One region of the Microbulbifer thermotolerans genome, then DNA from elsewhere that is predicted to be linked to it. Evidence: predicted binding sites of a transcription regulator. Region 1 holds the regulator's gene; each other region holds the start of a gene.
What was found. Region 1 encodes PhoB, which activates phosphate uptake and scavenging genes when phosphate is short. Its sites were predicted from a motif close to TGTCATAAANNTGTAACA; they were not measured.

Region 1 (2,267 bases):
CTCGAGCGTCTCCAGATAGCCGGCGATCACGGTCAGGGGAGTGCGCAGTTCGTGGGATACATTGGCGACAAAGTCGCGGCGCATCTGCTCCAGTTTGTGCAGGCGCGTGATGTCGCGGACGATCACCAGTGCTTCGTCCTGGCCATAGTGGGTGACTTCGAGCTGTAGAATGCGTGTATCGTCACCCGGTGCGGGCATTGTCAGTGGTTCGTGCGCGCCCTCGGTGCCCTGCTGCAGATAGTTGACGAAGCCGGGGTCGCGCACGAAATTCACCAGCGGCTGGCCTGCGTCGCCGGGTTGCAGGCCCAACAGGTCACCCGCAGCCGGATTCCACCAGGCCAAGTTGCCGTCATCCTCCAGTGCCACTATCCCCTCTCGCAATGCGCTGGTGCTGTCCTGTACCCGACGCAGCATGGCGTGCAGCTTTTGCTTCTCGCGCCGGTGGCGGCGTTGTATGCGGTAGAAGTCGTCGGAGATTTCGCCCCAGATGCCAAACGCGGTAGGTGCCGGACCGCGGCGGCCGTTGATCAGCCAGCGGTAGAAACGCCGGTATTGCCACAATACCCAGCTGAGATAGACCGCCAGTCCCAGGGTGATGGATAACAGCCATTGTCCGCTGGCAACGCCGAAGATGGTGCAGCCGAGGGCGATGGTGATAAAGCGTGAAAACTCGCCAATACTGCGATCCAGCATAGAAGTGCCGTTATGTCTGGCGGCCGCGGTGCGGCAATCTGGCCACCGGCGCCGCGCCTGGTTGGGGGGTGCGGGTTTGCGCGGAATCTTACACTTTTTCCGCGGTTTGCACAGAAAAGCGGTAACCGGTGCCGCGCACCGTTTGTATGTAGCGGTCGTGACCGTCCAGGGCCAGGGCCTTGCGCAGTCGGCGGATGTGCACATCGACGGTGCGTTCCTCAACGTACACATTGCCGCCCCAGACGTGATCCAGCAATTGAGTGCGGGTGTAAGCGCGTTCCTGATGAGAAAGGAAAAAGGTCAGCAGGCGGAACTCGGTGGGGCCCATGTCCACCGCTTGGCCGTTGATGGTGACTCTGTGACTGATAGGGTCTAACACCAGACCACCGGCGGTTAGCGGCTCTTCTGGCTCTGTGGGGCCGGCGCGACGCAGAACTGCCTTCAGGCGCGCGACCAGTTCCCGTGGTGAGAAGGGTTTGGTGATGTAGTCGTCGGCGCCGGTTTCAAGGCCTTTGACCTTATGGTCCTCTTCGCCCTTGGCGGTGAGCATAATGATCGGCAGTGCCGCGGTGAGCTCGTCGCGTTTGAGGCGGCGCGCCAGTTCAACGCCGGAGACATCCGGCAGCATCCAATCCAGAAGAATTAGGTCGGGCTTCTCGTCGATGACCAGCGCGTGTGCTTCCTGGACGTTCTCCGCTTCGATGACTCGGTAGTCCGCCATCTCCAGCGCCACCCGCAGCATATCGCGTACGGCGGCTTCGTCGTCGACTATCAGGATCTTCTTGCTTTGCATCTGCCTGTCGCGCCCGCTTTTGAATCTGTTTTTTCCATTGATAGCCGAGGATTTAACGGCATTTTGGTTACAAATATATGACGGGTCCGCAACCGCGTTGGTGGTTAGACGCTAAACCAGAAGGAAATGGACGAAAATTCCGGCAAATATCGCGCCGCCAACCCAGTTGTTGTTGAGGAAGGCGCGGAAGCAGGCTTCCCTTTCGCGGTCGCGCACCAGCCACTGCTGATAGATGGAGAGCATCGCGGCGATCGCCAGCCCGAGGTAATAGGCAGTGCCCAGTTCGAAGCGCCCGCCAACCAGCAGTAGGGCAAAGAGCGACAGGCACTGCAGGGCAGCGGTCATCACCCTGTCCAGGTCACCGAAGAGTACAGCGGTGGATTTGACTCCGATCTTGAGGTCATCGTCGCGGTCCACCATGGCGTAGAAGGTGTCGTAAGCGACGGTCCACAGCACATTGGCTGTGAATATCAGCCAGGCTGCGGTCGGCAGTTCTCCGCGAACGGCGGTAAAGGCCATGGGAATCCCCATGCTGAAGGCGGCGCCCAGCACCACTTGCGGTAAGTGTGTGTAACGTTTTGCGAAGGGGTAGCCGAAAGCCAGCGCCAGTGCCGCCAGGGACAACAATATGGTTGGTCGGTTGGTGGTGAGTACCAGGGCGAAGGCGGTCAGGCTGAGCGCGGCAAAGAGTCCCAGAGCGCCGCGCGGGGATACACGCCCCTCCGCCAACGGCCGCCCGGCGGTGCGTTTCACGTGGCCGTCGATATGGCGGTCGGCATAG
Region 2 (2,267 bases), 1.7 Mb from region 1:
GCGGGCGGTCAGCTCCCAGGCACCCCAGTCGCTGTGAGGCTTGGCGGATCTGAATACGCCTTTCGCGCTGTCGTAGGGCTTGTGCTCCCCGGTAATCATCCAGCTGCCCATGATGTACCAGGTCTTCACATCCTGATCGCCGATAAAGCAGCCGTTGTCCGGGTCGCAGGCGAATGTGGGAGGTATGCCGTAGAAGTCCTCGAACACAACCTCTGACAGATAGTAGTCGCCGTCAAATTTGCCGTAGGCGTATTCTGATTGCAGATAAACGGGGCCGTAGGTAGCCGCGAACTCCAATCCCGCGATATCGGCCTTGCCGCCTTGGTTGCCAAAGAAGAAGAGCTGATCGCCATTATCGTTGACTATATCGAAAAAGAAGTCTCTGCCCCCTGGTGTCAGTGCGGTCAGCTGAGTGGGGCCGCGGCGGCCGGCGTATGCGACATCGGCTTCAATGGGGTTTGAATTGCGGTTGGCGTTTTCGTGGCTGGCGGAGATACCGAGGTGCACTGTGCTGATTTGGTCGTTGATCGGTGCCCAGGTAATACGCCCGGCGGCGCCAAGACCTTCATTGCGAGGGGCACCGGGATTGCGCAGGTTAAATCCGGCTGCGCCGAAGGTGTAGCAGCCCCAATGGGTGTGCCAGCCGATACCCTGTTGGCGCGATCGATCGAAATAAATACCGCTGGCGCTGGTGAAGGAGCGTTCCATCATTGTAATTTCATTGGAGCTGGTCAGCTCTTCCATGGAGCGGTAGGGTTTGAAATTGCCGATGGTGAGTTTGCCGCCAAGTACCTCCGTGGCGATATATACATCGCGCAGACCACTGGTGCCGCTGGAGGAGAAATCCCGTTCCAGTTTGTATTTCCATTTCCACAGATGCCCCGTCACCGCCAGGCGCACGCGGCGGAATTCCGTCGTACTGATGGGATCTTCGATATCGCTGTCGAATAGGTAGGTGTCAAAGTGGATGCGACCGCCAAGTTCGGCGGAGAAGTTTCCTTCGTTTGCAGAAATCTTTAACCAACTTTTGGTCTCCGGCTGATCCGCAACCGCAGGATGAAATAATGCGGCCCCCATAAAAGAAAAAATAAAGCCGCGGCAATACACCGGACACCTCCCTGTGTGCCAGCTCAGCGAATGTTTCCCTGCTCAATGCCTCCTGAGTTTAGCAACGGCGCAAGGCGCGGCTTGTATTAAATATTGATGTCAAGTAAACGCCTTCTGTCGCAAGAGGCGCAGGAGTACGCCTTACAGTTGTTCAATGTTGTAGCCTTGTCGTTGCAACAATTCTATGACGCTGTGTTCTCCCACCAGGTGGCCGGCGCCGATAATTACGAACTGCGATTTATACGAGTCGCTTGTATGGATGATGCGTTTGGCCATGTCCCGGTTGCGGCGAAAGAACAGTGTTTCATAGAGTGGCTTGAATTCCGGGTGTTCGTTCAGGCTGTCGGCAATGATCAGTTGGTAGAGGTGATCTGCGTCGCCATTTTTCCATGCCTTTACCATGCGCGGTGCAAATGTCTTGATCTCATCCAGTTGTTCCAGTGTCTGCTGCATCAGCAGATCTGGACTTTCCAGTTGATTTAACAGTCGTAGCTGCTGCAGTACGCCCTCCAGTTCTACAATGGGTTTGCCACTCTGTTTCGCTTGCTGAAGAAAGTGGCGATCGATGCCGAGACCGGGGTTTAGCCCCTGTGCCTTCAGCTCCATCATGCTCATAGTGATCATTGCGATGGCGGGGCGTTGACGGATAAACATCGGTTCCGGCAGCTGATGTTTTTGCAGCCATTTCTGCAGTTGGCTGTATACCGTTGGCGACAGGTCGTCGCGCAGGGTGCGCTCGTCCAGATAGAGGGATTCTTGCATGATTTGCTGTTGCAGCGCCGGATCACTTTCCGCAGCCAGAATATCGGCTTCGACTACCAGAACGTCACTGTTTTTGTAGGCCTGTTGGATTTTTTTGCGCAGAGGGTAGAAATCGTCGCTGGCTAAGTGCACTGATCCCAGTAGATACACGCTGTGGCCGTCTTTCTGTGCAAGCCAGAAAAGCCCCTTGTCGTTCGCGCTAGATGCGTATCCGCTGAAGAGCAATAACGCGGTGAGAGAGACGTACCTGAGCAGCTTGATCGGGTTCGAGATTTCCATGGGAGACCTTTCGTCAAGTGATTGAATACAACATCTTAGGGTTTGCCCACACCAAATTCGATAGTGCTTTGCGCCGTAATGGGGGCTGATCCCAAGAAGTGTGATGAGAGGGGCATTTT
Region 3 (2,267 bases), 1.2 Mb from region 1:
GGCTTGGGCCGTGGTGCGCGACCGGGTCGCGTTTTGCGCCGATATCAATCGGCCGTTTCCGTGTTTATCCACACCTCGACACGGCTGTTCTTAATCGGCGCCTGTTCCCGGTCGGCGGTGAGGGGGGCGAAGGCTCCCAGAGCCAGAATTTTTACGCCCTTAAGTTGATGGTCGCGCAACAGTGCCCCTTGGACTTTGAGGGCGCGGAAGCGCGAAATAATATCGGTGATCTTGTCGTTGGATTTCTGATCCGAAAAGCCCACCAGAGTTAGATCCAGCGCATTACCGTTTTGGTCGATGTACTCCTCCAGCCGATGCAGATCCACGAGTGCACGGCTGTCCAGGTCGGCGCTGCCATCGGCGAAGCGGAAGGAGATGCTCAGGCGTTCGGCGCGTTCCATCAGCTCCCGGTATGCCTGTGGTGCATTGGGATAGGCGGGGATCTTAAGGCGCACCGGTGTCAGGTTGATGTAGCCGGATTCAGCCACCAGCTTCTGCCCCTCCGCGGATTCGACAAAGTGCAGAAAATTGTCCACATGGGGCTTGAACTGGCTGGGGTTTTTATAGAGGTAAAGGCGCCGGGTGAGGGGGAAGTCTTCGGTGGCGATAATGCCGCGGTCTGGCACTGTGGCGGCTAGATCGCCTGCCTTGATGGCCACTTTCTTTACCCCTTCGGCGTCGGCGAAGGGCAGGTAGCCAATGGCGCCAGCTTCACGCAGGACAATGCGCTGGGTCTCGGCGTTGCCAGAGACTTCATAAATGCCGGGGGCCGCCGGGCGGCTGTGGCCAAAAATTTCTTCGTCAAAAGTGGCGCGGGTACCGGACTCGATATCCCGGTGCAGGGGGTGGATCGGAAGGTCGGCACCGCCCAGCTCGGCCCAGTTCTTGATTTTTCCGCTGTAGATCTGCGCCACCTGAGCCAGGGTCAATTGGCTGACAGGGTTGCTTGGATGTACGGCGATTGCCAGCGCATCCAGGCCGATTACATGCTCCGCTTCCGCGCCAGCGAGATTGCCAAAGCGCGAGAGCATACGGATTTCCTGTCGCTTGATTTTGCGGGAGGACATGCCGATATCGGCGGTGTCGCTATTTAGCGCCTTGAAGCCGGTGCTGGAACCGAGGGCGACGATGGGTATTTCCACTGTGCGACCTTCCATGGTTGCTTTAATCCAGTGTCGCTCGCCGGCACTGCGTTGCTCGATATTGCTGGCATTCAGGCTGCGCAGATAGCCTTTGACCAAAAGCGGCGCTAATTCGGCGCCGACAGTATTGGAACCGGTCATACGGAAGAGTGTTTGGGTTTCCGCCCAGGTGTGTGAGGAAAGCAGTTGACAGTACAAAAGGGCGATCGCCAAAACGCGCGTGGGTAACCCCGCCATCAAATTATCCTCTCGTCTGCATTTTGTGAGGGACTTTCCGGCACGAATATTGCCGTTATTGTTATCGGGATGCCTGGACTGGCTGGAGCTCGACACAGGCGTAATTGCATGGGGCGGTCGGTGCCGCCGGGGTGCGCTTTATCGCAGAAATGTGTGACGTGATTATTGCAACTGTTCCTGGGTTTATTCACAATTTTTTGTGATCAGGCTCTGAATGCGGCGGGTTTGGGCTAGTGGCCGCACTCTCTGCGCCACCCCAGTTGCGAGGGGGCGGATTTTGTTTATTTCACCAGGCTGGGCGGCATGCGGCGGTCCGGGCGTCGGTGAAGAGCTTGTTTCATGCATGGAAGGGAGGCTCAGGTACGCTTGTGCAAATTTTTTTAAAAATGATGTGACAACGCTGTCATAATTTGTGTAATATCGCTCCCGTGATGCTGGCGTTTGCGTCAGCCTCGGAGGCACTGGGAAGCCCGACAAAGGCACACAACAATACAAAGTCTTAGAGGCCGGTACAGGTGGTTGCTATAAGAGACAGAGACATTTTTTTTATTGGTATAGATGGCGGTGGCAGCAAGTGTCGGGCCTCTATTGTGGATGCCAATAACCAGGTGCTCGGTACCGGTGTCGCCGGTCCAGCTAATCCTCTGCACGGATATGCGCAGACGATTGACTCCATAGTGCGCTCGGCCGCCCTGGCGCTGGCGGACGCCGATTTGCCTGCCCAAATGCTGGGGGAGCTTGTGGCCGGAGCCGGCCTTGCCGGTGTAAATATGCCGCGCCTGTACAGTGAAATGGCCGCCTGGGCCCATCCTTTCTCCAAACTGTACCTCACTACCGATCAACACACGGCCTGTCTGGGCGCTCACCGCGGCGGTGACGGTGCGGTGA

Region 2: A3224_RS06840 (OprO/OprP family phosphate-selective porin) is a predicted target of PhoB. The motif match lies at 1,192-1,209, and genes of this name have one in related genera.
Region 3: A3224_RS04730 (PstS family phosphate ABC transporter substrate-binding protein) is a predicted target of PhoB. The motif match lies at 1,532-1,549, and genes of this name have one in related genera.

What each region holds. Positions count from the first base shown of each region.
Region 1 is NZ_CP014864.1:3,842,707-3,844,973, reverse strand. Features, by position in the region: gene phoR (phosphate regulon sensor histidine kinase PhoR) at 1-693, opposite strand, end outside; gene phoB (phosphate regulon transcriptional regulator PhoB) at 782-1,486, opposite strand; gene ubiA (4-hydroxybenzoate octaprenyltransferase) at 1,598-2,267, opposite strand, start outside.
Region 2 is NZ_CP014864.1:1,622,063-1,624,329, forward strand. Features, by position in the region: gene A3224_RS06840 (OprO/OprP family phosphate-selective porin) at 1-1,077, opposite strand, end outside; gene A3224_RS06845 (TraB/GumN family protein) at 1,249-2,148, opposite strand.
Region 3 is NZ_CP014864.1:1,135,016-1,137,282, forward strand. Features, by position in the region: gene A3224_RS04730 (PstS family phosphate ABC transporter substrate-binding protein) at 45-1,379, opposite strand; gene nagK (N-acetylglucosamine kinase) at 1,895-2,267, shown strand, end outside.